2 linked regions of the Azospirillum brasilense genome follow. The protein of the gene in region 2 interacts with the protein of the main gene of each other region in a pairwise test. Links are inferred from orthologs where the notes say so. Each region holds a gene or a part of one and is shown on either strand. Other genes may lie near its edges.

Region 1 (5,948 bases), 490 kb from region 2 along the record:
CGGAGGTTCCCGCCGGGACATCGGGCGGCGTCAGGGCGTTCCCGCGGCGGCGGGCGGGGTCACCGTGCCCCGCGGCTCCGGCATGGTGCCGAGGAACCACCACAGGCCCAGCGCGATCAGCGCGGCCTTCACCGCCAGGAACAGGGCGGCGTGGCAGGCGAGCGGGTTGCGGGCGAGCGGGTTGCGGACCATGGGCGGCTCCATTGCAGCGGGTCGCCGTCGCCAAACCGGGCCAAACTGGATAGTATCCCCGGCCGAAAGACGGATCACACACGGATCGCACAAAAGGACGCGCCATGAAACGGTTGCTGATGCTCAGCCTGCTGGCCCTCGGCCTGACCGCCCCCGTCGCCGCGCCGGCCCTGGCCCAGATCAACCTCCTGGAAGGCCCCTCCATGGTCAAGGCGGTGACGTCCAACGACGCCAGCGCGCTGCGGCTGCTGCTGCTGAAGGGGGAGAACCCGAATCAGGTCGACGCCAGCGGACGGCCCGTCCTGCTGGTGGCCATCGGCAACGGCCATCCGGAGCTGGTGCGGCTGCTGCTGGACGGCGGGGCCAACCCCAACCGCGCCGACAAGGCCGGCAACACCCCGCTGCACTACGCGGTGGAGGCCGACGCGCCGGAGGTGGTGGACCTCCTGCTGGCCAAGGGCGCCAAGGTCGACCAGGACAACCGCCAGGGGGTCACCCCGCTGATGACCGCGGCGCGCTTCGGCCGCGTCGATCTGGTGGAGCGGCTGCTGAAGGCCGGGGCGCAGGCCGACCGCACCGACTTCACGGGCCGCACGACGCTGAGCTGGGCGCAGGACAGCCGCAACGCCCGCGTGGCGAACCTGCTGCGCCAGGCCGGAGCGCGCTGAGGCCGCTATGGGCGACGCCCCGCTCACCGCCATTCTCGGCGCCGCCCCCCTGAACGGTCCGGGGCCGCTGTTCCTGCTGCTGCTGGCCCTTGCCATCGACGCCGCAGCCGGCGACCGGATCGGGCGCGTCCTGCCCGACCCGGCGGCGCTGGCGCAACGCGTCTGCGCCTGGGCCGACCGGCGGCTGAACCGGGTGGAGCGCGGCAAGACCGCCCGCCTGCTGCGCGGCGCGCTGGTCGTTCTGGCGCTCGTTCTGGCCGCCGTCGCCGTCGGCCTGATCGTCGAGCGGATCGGCGCGCAGAGCCGCGGCTGGCTGCTGGAGCTGGCGGTGATCCTCGCCACCCTGCGCGGACGGAGCGCCTGGGCGCGGGTGCGCGCGGTGCGCCGCGCCCTGGACAAGGGCGGTGTCGTCCCGGCGCGGGAGGCCGTCGCCCCCCTCACCCGCCGCCACGCCTTCAGCCTGGACGAGCACGGCATCGCCCGCGCCGCCATCGAGGCCGCCGCCAAGGGCTTCGCCCGCAAGCTGGTGGCCCCGGTCTTCGGCTACGCCCTGCTGGGGGTTCCCGGCCTTCTGGTCTGGGCGGTGGTGGACGGCGCCGACACCGCGCTGGGCCACGCCGGCGTCCGGCACGAGCGTTTCGGCCAGACCGCGGCGCGGCTGGACGACGCGCTGAACGCCATCCCGGCGCGGCTGGCGGCGGTTCTGCTGGCGCTGGCCGCGCCCTTTGCCGGGGCGAAGGCCGGCGGCGCCTTCCGCACGATGATGCGGGACGGCGGCAAGGCGGCCTCCCTCAACATGGGCTGGCCGACCGCGGCCATGGCCGGCGCGCTGGGTCTGGCGCTGGGCGGGCCGCACCGCGACGGCGGCGTGGTCATCACCGAAGCCTGGATCGGCGACGGCCGCGCCCGCGCCACCGCCGCCGACATCGGGCGGGCGCTGGCGGTCTACGCCGTGGCCGGGTTGATCCTGGCGCTGCTGGTGGCGCTACTGCTGTGGGGGATCGCGGGGCTATAAAGCGCGGGTGCGGGGGACAAGACTTCACACGGATTGCACGGACGATTTCACGGATTACACGGATTTTTATTTATTTGTCCACTCCATCCCTGTTGCCTCACGCAAGAAAAGCTGGCTTCCGATATATATTATTTAAAAAAATCCGTGAAATCCGCGCGTCGATCCGTGAAATCCGTGTGAAGTCTTGCCCGCCACGCCGCGACCCGCCCAAGAAAAAAGGCGCGATCCCGAGGGACCGCGCCTTTTTCATGTCAGCGGCGAACCGCTGTTACCACTTGGACGCCCGGTGCGCCGGCTTGCCGCCCTGGGAGTCGCGGCGGGCGTGACCGCCGTGCTCGTTGCGGGCATGGTCGCTGCGGCCATGCTCGTTGCGGTTCGCCGGACGGCCCTGCGGACGGCCCGAATTGCCGGCAGACTCGCCACCACCGTTGGCGTTGCGCACCCACGGCTTCTTGTTGTAGCCGCCGCCGTTGCCGCCACCCGGACGGCCACCCGAACGACCCGCCGGACGGCCGCCGCCGCCGGTCTGGAACGGACGCTGCGGCTCCAGGCCCGGAACGACGTGGATGTCGAGGCGGGTGCCGGTGTAGCGCTCGATGCGGAACAGGGCATCGCGGTCGGCGCGGGCGGCGAAGGAGATCGCCACGCCCGAGGCGCCCGCACGGCCCGTGCGGCCGATGCGGTGGACATAGTCCTCCGCCGAGCGCGGCAGGTCGAAGTTGATGACGTGGGTGATGTCGCGCACGTCGATGCCGCGCGCCGCCACGTCGGTCGCCACCAGCAGGCGGACCTGACCGGTGCGCAGGCGCTGGAGCGTGCGGTTGCGCTTGAACTGGTCCATGTCGCCGTGCAGGGCGGCGGCGGCGTGGCCGGCGTCGCTCAGCTCCTCGGCCAGCGCATCGGCGTCGCGCTTGGTGGCGGCGAAGATGATCGCCTTGCCGACCTCGGGCAGGTCCGCGAAGTGCTTCAGCAGGCGGCGCTTATGGTCCATGTCGTCGGCATGGTGCAGGCGCTGCTCGACGTTCACCGAGGTGGTGGCGCTTTCCACGGCGACGCGCACCGGGTTGCGCAGCAGGTTGCCGGCGAGCTGGGCCATGCGGCGGTCCAGCGTGGCGGTGAACAGCAGCGTCTGGCGGTTGTCCGGGCAGCACTTGGCGATGGTCTCCACATCGTCCAGGAAGCCCATGTCCAGCATGCGGTCCGCCTCGTCCAGGATCAGCACCTCGACGGCGCTGAGATCGATGCGGTTGCGCGACACATGGTCGAGCAGGCGGCCCGGCGTGGCCACCATCACATCCACCGCGCGCGACAGCAGGCGGAGCTGGTCGCGGTAGGGCATGCCGCCGACCACGTCCACGATGTTGTACTTCATGAACTTGGCGTACTTGCGGGCGGCGTCGGTGACCTGCTTGGCCAGCTCGCGGGTCGGGGCCAGAACCAGCACGCGCGGAGCGGCCACGCCGAGGCGCGGCAGGTCGACGGTGCGGGTCAGCGCCGGCAGCATGAAGGCGGCGGTCTTGCCGGTGCCCGTCTCGGCGGTCGCCAGGATGTCGCGGCCTTCCAGGGCCGGCGGGATCGCCTCGGCCTGGACCGGGGTCGGGGTGTTGTAGTCGAACGCCTCAAGCGCCTTCACGACGAGCGGGTGGACGCCCAGCCCGGCGAAGGCGTTGGGGGTAACGGTGTCGGTGGTGTCGGTCACGGTCGCGTCGGCGGCGGCAACCTCGGTGACGGCGGTCTCGACGACAGAAGTCTCGGCGACGGCGGTCTCGACAACGAGGGCGTCGGCGGCGGTCATTTCGATGGACGACAAGTAGGGTAACCTTTCCTCAGGACCAAGACGGCGCACGGCCGCCGCACCAGGATGGTGAGCGGTGGAACGCCGGCGTTTTCGCCGGGAGGAGGTCGGAAGAGGGAGAGGCGTCTGTCCGAAGCAACGGGCGACCGGGTCCCAAGGAAGGCCGTCCCGCAATATCAAAGCGCGTCTCGCTCAAGAGACGCGCGAGCCTCCAGCGATCAAGACGCCTTACATAATGGGTTGCGCTGCACAATCCAAGAAGATTCTTTCACGCCCCCGGTCGTGTCGTGTCCCCGGCGGCGGGTGCCTGCCGTGCGCGCAGCGCATCCCGGATCTCCTCCAGCAGAACCTCCTGGCGGGGCGGCGCCTTCGGCTTGGAATCCTGGAGGAAATGCAGGCGGTTGACCTGCCGCACGATGAGGAACAGCGCCCCCGCCACGATGAAGAAGTTGATGAGCGCGTTGATAAAGCGGCCATAGTTGATGGTCGCCGCCCCCGCCGCCTCCGCCGCGGCGAGGCTCTCGTAATGGCCGCCGGACAGGTTCAGGAAATAGTTGGAGAAGTCGATCCCGCCCATGATCCAGCCGATGGGCGGCATCAGCATGTCCTTGACCAGCGAGTTGACGATGCCGGTGAAGGCCGCGCCGATGATGATGCCGACGGCCAGCTCCACGACGTTGCCGCGGCTGATGAAGGTCTTGAATTCCTGCAACATGGCTGCGCTCCCGCTTGTTGACCGGAAGAACGCCACAGCCCAGCCGAAGTTTCCCGGGCCGCAAAAGGAAAGGGGCCGGACCCTGCGGCCCAGCCCCCTCCGAAACGTCCCCGGCGGCGTTCTTCCCGACGGTGCTTACGCCACCTTGCCGTGGCAGTGCTTGTACTTCTGGCCCGAGCCGCAGGGGCAGGGCGCGTTGCGCGGCGTGTTCGCCCAGGCGTTGGGGTCGGCGCCCGGCACCACCGAGGCGGCGGCCTCGCGACGGACCATGCCGGCGGGCAGCGGCGCGTCGGCCGGCGGATAGCCCTGGGCGGCCCCGGCTCCCGCTTCCGCCATGGCCAGCGCCGGATCGTCGCGGCCCTCGTGCATCTCCTGCGGCGGACGGGCGTACAGCTCCTCCGGCTGCGGGGCGATGCGGATCTCGACATGCATCAGCACGGCGGTCACCTGCTCGCGCAGGGTCGTCAGCATGGTCTCGAACAGCTCGAAGGCTTCCCGCTTGTACTCGTTCAGCGGGTCCTTCTGGGCGTAGGCGCGCAGGGAAATGCCCTGGCGGAGATGGTCGAGCTGAAGCAGGTGATCCTTCCATTCCTGGTCGAGGATCTGCAGGAGCAGGCTCTTCTCCACATGGCGCATCGTGTCGGCGCCGTAGGTCTCCACCTTCTCCGCGTATTTGCGGTCGGCCGCCTCGCGGACGCGCTCCTCGATCTCCGGCTCGGCGATGCCCTCCTCCTTGGCCCAGTCGGCCACCGGCAGGTCCATGCCCAGGAGGCGGTTCACCTCCTCGTGCAGGCCGGCGATGTCCCAGGCCTCGGAGTAGGAGTTCGGCGGGATCGCCTTGTTGACCATGTTGGCGATGACCTGATGGCGCATCTCCAGGACGGTCTCGGCGATGTCCTCCGTGTCCATGATCTCGCGGCGCTGCTCATAGACGACCTTGCGCTGGTCGTTCATGACGTTGTCGAACTTGAGCAGGTTCTTGCGGACCTCGAAGTGGTGGGCCTCGACCTTGGTCTGGGCCTTTTCCAGCGCCTTGTTGATCCAGGGGTGGATGATCGCCTCCCCCTCCTTCAGGCCGAGGCGCTGGAGCATGCCGTCCATGCGCTCCGACCCGAAGATGCGCATCAGGTCGTCGTCCAGCGACAGGAAGAACTTGGAGGCACCCGGATCGCCCTGGCGGCCCGACCGGCCGCGCAGCTGGTTGTCGATGCGGCGGCTCTCGTGCCGCTCCGTGCCGACGACATAGAGGCCGCCGGCCTGCTTGACCAGCTCGCGCGCCTCGGCCACCTCGGCCTCGATCTGCTTGATCTTGGCGTCGCGCTCCGGCCCGTCGGGCAGGTTCGCCAGCTCCATCTGGATGCGCATCTCGACGTTGCCGCCGAGCTGGATGTCGGTGCCGCGGCCGGCCATGTTGGTGGCGACCGTGACGGCGCCCGGACGGCCCGCCTGGGCGACGATGTAGGCTTCCTGCTCGTGGTGGCGGGCGTTCAGCACGTTGTGCGGGATGCCGCGCTTCTTCAGCAGCTCGGCGATCAACTCCGACTTCTCGATGGAGGTGGTGCC
Region 2 (6,804 bases):
ACAAGGCGGCGCTGTTCCAGAACCCCGCCGATCCGGTCGCCGGCAACCCCAAGGGCGACGTGACGGTGGTCGAGTTCTTCGACTACCAGTGCGGCTACTGCAAGGCCGTGCAGGCCGACACCGAGCGCCTGATCAAGGACGACGGCAAGCTGCGCTTCGTCTTCAAGGAGTTCCCGATCCTCAGCCCGGCCTCGCTGACCGCGGCCAAGGCGGCCCTGGCGTCGCGCGGGCAGGGCAAGTATCTGGAATTCCACAACGCCCTGATGGCCCACCGCGGCCAGCTCGACGACGACGTGATCCAGCGGCTGGCCAAGTCGGTCGGGCTGGACACCGACAAGCTGAAGAAGGACATGAACAGCCCCGAGGTGCTGAAGGTCATCGCCGCCAACCAGGCGCTGGCCGAGGAGCTGGGCATCCGCGGCACCCCGGCCTTCGTCATCGGCGACGAGCTGGTCCCCGGCGCCATCAAGCTGGACCAGATGAAGGACCTCGTCGCGGCGGCCCGCAAGGGCTGAGGCTGGGACGGGAATTGACGATGACCAAGCCGACCACCGTCGTCTTCGACATCGGCCAGGTGCTCATCGAATGGGACCCGCGGCATCTCTACCGCGAGCTGTTCGATGGGTACGAGGACCTGATGGAGGACTTCCTCGACACCATCTGCACCCCCGCCTGGAACCTGGAGCAGGACCGCGGCCGCCCGTGGGACGAGGCGGTCGCCCTTCTGACCGCCGAGTTTCCCGACTGCCGCGAGCTGATCCGCGCCTATCACGAGCGGTGGGAGGAGATGGTGCCCGGCCCCATGGCCGGAACGCCGGAGATCCTGATGGAACTGAAGCAGCGCGGGACGCCGCTCTACTCCATCACCAACTTCTCGTCGGACAAGCTGGCGCTGACCCGCCAGCGCTTCGATTTCCTAAACCTCTTCGACGGGATCATCGTGTCCGGCGACGAGAGGCTGGTGAAGCCGGACCCGGCGATCTTCCAGCTCCTGCTCGACCGCTACGGCTTGTCGGCGGCGGACTGCTATTTCATCGACGACAGCCCGGCCAATGTCGAGGCCGCCCGCATCCTCGGCATGACGGCGCACCGTTTCTCCGGCGCCGCCAGCCTGCGCGCCGAACTGGAGGAGCTGGGGCTGCTGTAGCCCCAGCGTTCTTTATGCTTCGTCGCCCGGATAGCGGATGGCGACGACCTCGATCTGCTCCAGCCCGGCGGGGGTGCGCAGGTCCACCACGTCGCCCTCCTGCGCCTTCAGCAGGGCGCGGGCGATGGGCGAAATCCAGCTCACATGGGCACGGTCCATGTCCACCTCGTCGGCGCCGACGATGGTGATGGTGTTCTCCGTGCCGTCCTCCCGCGCGTAGGTGACGGTGGCGCCGAAGAACACGCGGTCGCGGTTCTTCTGGAGCGTGGGGTCAACCACCTCCGCCGATTCCAGCCGCTTGGTCAGGAAGCGGATGCGCCGGTCGATCTCGCGCAGGCGCTTCTTGCCGTAGATGTAGTCGCCGTTTTCCGAGCGGTCGCCGTTGCCGGCCGCCCAGGACACCACCTCGACCACCTTTGGGCGCTCGACGCGCAGCAGCGAACGCAGTTCCTCCTGCATGCGCTGGAAGCCTTCGGGCGTCATGTAGTTCTTCACGCCCTTGGGCAAGGGTTTGGGATCGTCGGCCTCGTCGTCGTCGCCGGCGGAGTCGTTCTCCCGGGTGAAGGCCTTGCTCATGGTCGGGACCCTTCGCGGTTCTCAGGAAAAGGAAAAGGCGCCGCGAGGCGCCTTTTCCAGTCTTTACGGCGATGAAGCGCGCGCTTAGCGGCTCCACCAACCCCGGCGCGGCTTGGCCTCCGGAGCGGCGTTTGCGCTGGCGGGCTCGGGTGCCGGCGCGGCCGGAACCGTCTCGCTGACCGCCGGAGCGGGCGCCGCTTCGGTCGGCGCATCCGCCGCGGTCTTGCGCTTGCGCGCCGGACGCTTCTTCGGCTCCTCGGCGACGGGGGCCGCAACCGGGGCCGGAGCGGGTGCCGCCTCGGCGGGAGCGTCCGCCGCGGTCTTGCGCTTGCGCGCCGGACGCTTCTTCGGCTCCTCGGCGACCGGGGCCGCAACCGGCGCCGGGGCAGGGGCGGCCTCGGCGGTCGCGGTCTTCGCCTTGCGGCTGCGCGACGGCTTGGCCGGCGGGGCGGCTTCCTCCGGAGCGGCAGCCTTGGGGGCGGCCGCCTTGGGAGCAGCCTTGGCGCCCTTCGCGGCGCGCTTCGGCTTGGCGGGGGCCGCTTCCGGCTCCGCCGTCACGGCCTCGGCAGCCTCCGCGGCGGTCGCCTTGGCGCGGCCACGGCGCGGCTTGCGGGCCGGAGCCTCCTCCGCCACCGGGGCGGCTTCCTCGGCGGCCGGAACCTCCGCGGCGGTGTCCGCCGTGGTCTCCGGGGCGGCCTCGGCGGCCACCGCGCTGGTCAGGACCCAGTCGAACTCGACCGGTTCCATGTCCGCCGGCAGTTCCGGCGGGTTGACGGCGCGGCCGGCCTCGACGGCGGTCGGGAAGGACTCGGCTTCCGCCTCGCCCTCGGCGCCATCTTCCGATTCGGCGGCGGGCAGACCCTCGCCGGCCTCCAGGCCCTCGCGCTGGCGGGACCGCCGGCGACCACCGCGCTTGCCGCGGCGGCGCTTCTTGCGCTCGCCATTCCCGTCGCCGTTGGCCTCGAAGGCATCGGCGCCGTCCTCCGCCTCGGACGCGGCCAGATCGGCCTCCTCGTCCTCGTCGTCCTCGATGTGGGCGGGGCCGACATCGACGTCGTTGATGACGAACTCCGGCGCCTCGATCTGGGCGCGCTCGATCGCTTCCTCGTCGACCGCCGTCTCGTCGGCGTCGGCGGCCTCCGCTTCGACTTCCTCGCCCTCGGTCGCCTCGTCGGACGCGTCGGCGGACTCGCCGAACGGCGCGCGGCCATCCTCGCGGTCACGCCCGCGGCCACGGCGGCGGCGGCGGCGGCGGCGGCGGTCGCCCTCGCTCTCCCCGGCGGCGTCGGCGCGTTCCGTGACCTCGGCCCCGGCGACCTCGGCGGCCTCGACGACGGGCGCCTCCTCCTCGGCCTCCTCGGCCTCGGCGGCCAGGATGCGGTCGGTCTCGGCCAGGACGCGCTCGGCGCTGACCAGCGGCACGTCGTCCTCCGGCGTGCGGGCCTTCACGCGCTCAAGCCGCAGGTCCGGAGCGATCAGCGTGTCGTCGGCCTGGACCATGACGCGGAACCGGTAGCGGTCCTCGATCTTGGTCAGCTCGCCGCGCTTCTGGTTGAGGATGTAGAGCGCGATGCGGGTCGGCACGAAGACGGTGATCTCCGACGACCGCTTGCGGATGCCCTCCTCCTCGATGGCGCGCAGCACGTGCAGCGAGGCGGATTCCACCGAGCGGATGACGCCGGTGCCGGAGCAGTGCGGGCAGCGCTCGAAGTTGGTTTCCAGCAGCGACGGGCGCAGGCGCTGGCGCGACAGTTCCAGCAGTCCAAAGGCGGAGATGCGGCCGAGCTGGATGCGCGCCCGGTCGTTCTTCATCGCCTCCTTCAGACGGCGCTCCACCGCGGCGTTGTTGCGGGGCTCCTCCATGTCGATGAAATCGATCACGATGAGGCCCGCGAGGTCGCGCAGGCGGAGCTGGCGCGCCACCTCGTCGGCGGCTTCGAGGTTGGTCTTGTAGGCCGTTTCCTCGATGTTGCGCTCGCGCGTCGACTTGCCCGAGTTGACGTCGATGGAAACCAGCGCCTCGGTCGGGTTGATGACGATGTAGCCGCCGGAGCGGAGTTGCACGACCGGGCTGTGGATCGCGTCGATCTGCGTTTCCACCTGATAGCGGTGGAACAGCGGGATCGTGTCGTCCTGGTACTGCATGACGCGCTTGCTGTGGCTCGGCATCATCATGCGCATGAAGTCGCGCGCGGTGTTGAAGCCGGCGCTGCCCTCCACCCAGATCTCGTCGATGTCGTCGGTGTAGAGATCGCGGATCGAGCGCTTGATGAGGTTCGCCTCCTCATAGATGAGGCAGGGCGCGGACGACTTCAGCGTCTGGACGCGGATGTCGTCCCACAGGCGCAGCAGATATTCGAGGTCGCGCTTGATTTCCTGCTTGGAGCGTTCCAGCCCCGCGGTGCGCAGGATGACCGCCATGCCTTCCGGAATGTCGAGATCGGACAGGATCTCCTTCAGGCGCTTGCGGTCGGCGGGGTTGGTGATCTTGCGGGAGATCCCGCCGCCGCGGCCCGTGTTGGGCATCAGCACGCAGTAGCGGCCCGGCAGCGACAGGTAGGTGGTCAGCGCCGCGCCCTTGTTGCCGCGCTCCTCCTTGGTCACCTGGACCAGCATGACCTGCCGGCGCTTGATGACTTCCTGGATCTTGTAGCTGCGCAGCGGGCGGGCGCGGCGGCGGTGGGCCTCTTCGACCTCGTCCCCGCCGATGACGTCCGGGCTCTCGGCCGGGGCGGCGCCTTCCGGAGCCTCGTCCGAATCCGCGGCCTCGTCCGAACCACCGTCCGAACCGGCGTCCGTGGCGAAGGCCGGGACATCGCCCTCGAACCCGTCGCCCTCGGCCTCGGCGTAGGAGCCGGGCATCGGGGAGTTTTCCTCGACCACGACATCCGGGCGGATCGGCTCGGCCATCACGGCGCCGTCGGCGGCGGCCTCGGCGCGGGCCTCGGCCTGCTCCTCAAGCCGGCGCTCCTCGGCCAGCAGGGCCTCGCGGTCGGCGATCGGGATGCGGTAATAGTCGGGGTGGATTTCCGAGAAGGCCAGGAAGCCGTGGCGGTTCCCGCCATATTCCACGAAGGCCGCCTGGAGCGACGGCTCGACCCGGGTCACCTTGGCAAGGTAGATGTTGCCCTTGAGTTGCTTCCGGGTGGCGATTTCGAAGTCGAGATCTTCGAGTCTGTTCCCATTGACCACGGCGACCCGGGTTTCCTCCGGGTGCGTGGCGTCCACCAGCATGCGCTTGGCCATACAAGATCCCCATGACGCCCCAGGCCGCCCGCGCGACGGACAAGCCGCCAGGGCGCGTCATCGTTGTGAGCGAAGCCTGCGGAACCGGCCCCTAACCCGTCGAACGGCGCTGACGAAGCAGCCAGGACGGGTCGGGCTTCGGCCTCCGGGTTACGGCCTTGCGGCCGGCACCAGCTTCGAGGTTTCGTCCCAATCCACCGGCAACCCAGAAGCGTCACGCCCCGGACCGCGCCCGATGATGTAAATTTCGGCCGTGGGGGTCCGCGGGCGACGCCCACAGTCACCCCGGAGAGAAACCTCTCGGAAGAGTGGGCTGGTGGGTCGCGGTATGTCGCAGAGCTACCATAGACAAGCACGAAACCATGCACAACGTGGAATTCGGCGAAAGTTGCGGTCCGTCGCATCCGGTTCGGCGGCATTTCCCCGGGCCGGGGCCGGCGGGGGCGGTGTTGCATGAACGGCACCCTCGCCGACAATTCCGCCACGCCCCCGGACACCAGCGTTGAGCGCCTTGATTTCGCTGCGCTATAGCTGAGCGCTGGCTTTGCCGGTTTGTGGTTTCTGGTGGAACGGATGCCCCGATTGCTCGCGATTGTCGCTGCGCTGGGCGCCCTTCTGGGGGCGGCCGTTCTGCCGTGCGCCCCGGCGCAGGCCCAGACCACCGCGGCGCTGCCCTTCCCGCCGCCGGTGCAGGAGCGGGTGTCCGTCCTGAACGCGCGGCTCGGCCTGCATCCCGACAAGACGCGGCTGGTTCTGGAACTCACCGACTCGGTTCCCTTCACCGTGTCGGTGCACGGCTCGCCCTACCGCGTCGTCGTCGATCTGCCGGAGGTGAGCTGGCCGGGCGGCAACACGGTGATGGCGGGCAAGGGCGTGGTCGCCCGCTACCGCTTCGAAGGGCGCGACGGCGGCGCCTCCCGCCTGGTGGTGGAGACCGACGGCCCGGCGCGGGTGGTCGAGTCCTACCTCATCCCGCCGCGCGACGGCTTCAAGCCGCGCTTCGTCCTCGACATCGCCCGCACCACCCCGGCGCAGTTCGCCGCCGCCGCCCCGGTCGCCGCGACCACGGCCACTGCGGCCACCGCGTCGGTGAGCCGCGACGCGGTCCGCCCGCCGGCGAAGAAGGACCCCATCGTGCCGGTCGCCGCGGCCCTTCCGCCCCCGGTCCCGCCGCGGGCGGCGCCGGTGCCGGAAAAGCCGATGATCGTCGTCGATCCCGGCCATGGCGGCGTCGATCCCGGCGCGGTCGGCGTCGGCGGGGTCTATGAGAAGGACATCACGCTGGCGATGGCGCGGGAGCTGAAGCGCCAGTTGGAAGGGTCCGGCCGCTACCGGGTGCGGCTGACCCGCGACAAGGACGTGTTCATCCGCCTGCGCGACCGCGTCGCCATCGCGCGGGAGGCCAACGCCGACCTGTTCCTGTCTCTGCACGCCGACAGCATCGGCTCCGCCAACATGCGCGGCCTGTCCATCTACACCCTGTCCGACCGGGCGTCCGACCGCGAGGCGGAGATGCTGGCCGCCAAGGAGAACCGGGCCGACGCGCTGGCCGGCATGGACCTGTCCTCCGAGAATGATCTGGTGGCCTCGATCCTGATCGACCTCGCCCAGCGCGACACGATGAACCACTCCAAGCGCTTCGCCAACATGGCGCTGGAGCACCTCGGCCGCGAGGTCAAGCTGATCCCCAACAAGCCGCACCGTCAGGCCGGCTTCGCCGTGCTGACCGCGCCGGACATGCCGTCCGCGCTGGTCGAAATGGGCTACTTGTCGAGTCCCCAGGACGTCAGCCTGCTGAGCAAGTCGGCCCACCGCGAAAAGCTCGGCCGCGGCAT

Evidence for each region.
Region 1: the proteins of D3869_RS04215 (region 2) and D3869_RS06550 interact in binary tests that used the Escherichia coli proteins (3 or more experiments, as listed by UniProt). The link is inferred for Azospirillum brasilense from one-to-one orthologs.

What each region holds. Positions count from the first base shown.
Region 1 is NZ_CP032345.1:1,335,137-1,341,084, forward strand. Bases 1,415-4,315 are described here. They hold D3869_RS06550 (DEAD/DEAH box helicase), read right to left. Parts: upstream 3,686-4,315; coding sequence 2,144-3,685; downstream 1,415-2,143. Other genes in these bases: D3869_RS06545 (cobalamin biosynthesis protein CobD/CbiB), read left to right, coding at 1,415-1,875; mscL (large conductance mechanosensitive channel protein MscL), read right to left, coding at 3,939-4,315. Also shown: D3869_RS33005 (hypothetical protein), read right to left, coding at 31-192; D3869_RS06540 (ankyrin repeat domain-containing protein), read left to right, coding at 297-860; more of D3869_RS06545, read left to right, coding at 868-1,414; more of mscL, read right to left, coding at 4,316-4,385; preprotein translocase subunit SecA, read right to left, coding at 4,521-5,948. UniProt on the Escherichia coli protein: DEAD-box RNA helicase involved in the assembly of the 50S ribosomal subunit at low temperature. Exhibits RNA-stimulated ATP hydrolysis and RNA unwinding activity. Acts before DeaD.
Region 2 is NZ_CP032345.1:845,892-852,695, reverse strand. What follows is about bases 1,608-5,364. They hold D3869_RS04215 (Rne/Rng family ribonuclease), read right to left. Parts: upstream 4,970-5,364; coding sequence 1,808-4,969; downstream 1,608-1,807. Other genes in these bases: greB (transcription elongation factor GreB), read right to left, coding at 1,608-1,723. Also shown: D3869_RS04230 (DsbA family protein), read left to right, coding at 1-515; D3869_RS04225 (HAD family hydrolase), read left to right, coding at 536-1,147; more of greB, read right to left, coding at 1,160-1,607; D3869_RS04210 (N-acetylmuramoyl-L-alanine amidase), read left to right, coding at 5,552-6,804. UniProt on the Escherichia coli protein: Endoribonuclease that plays a central role in RNA processing and decay. Required for the maturation of 5S and 16S rRNAs and the majority of tRNAs. Also involved in the degradation of most mRNAs.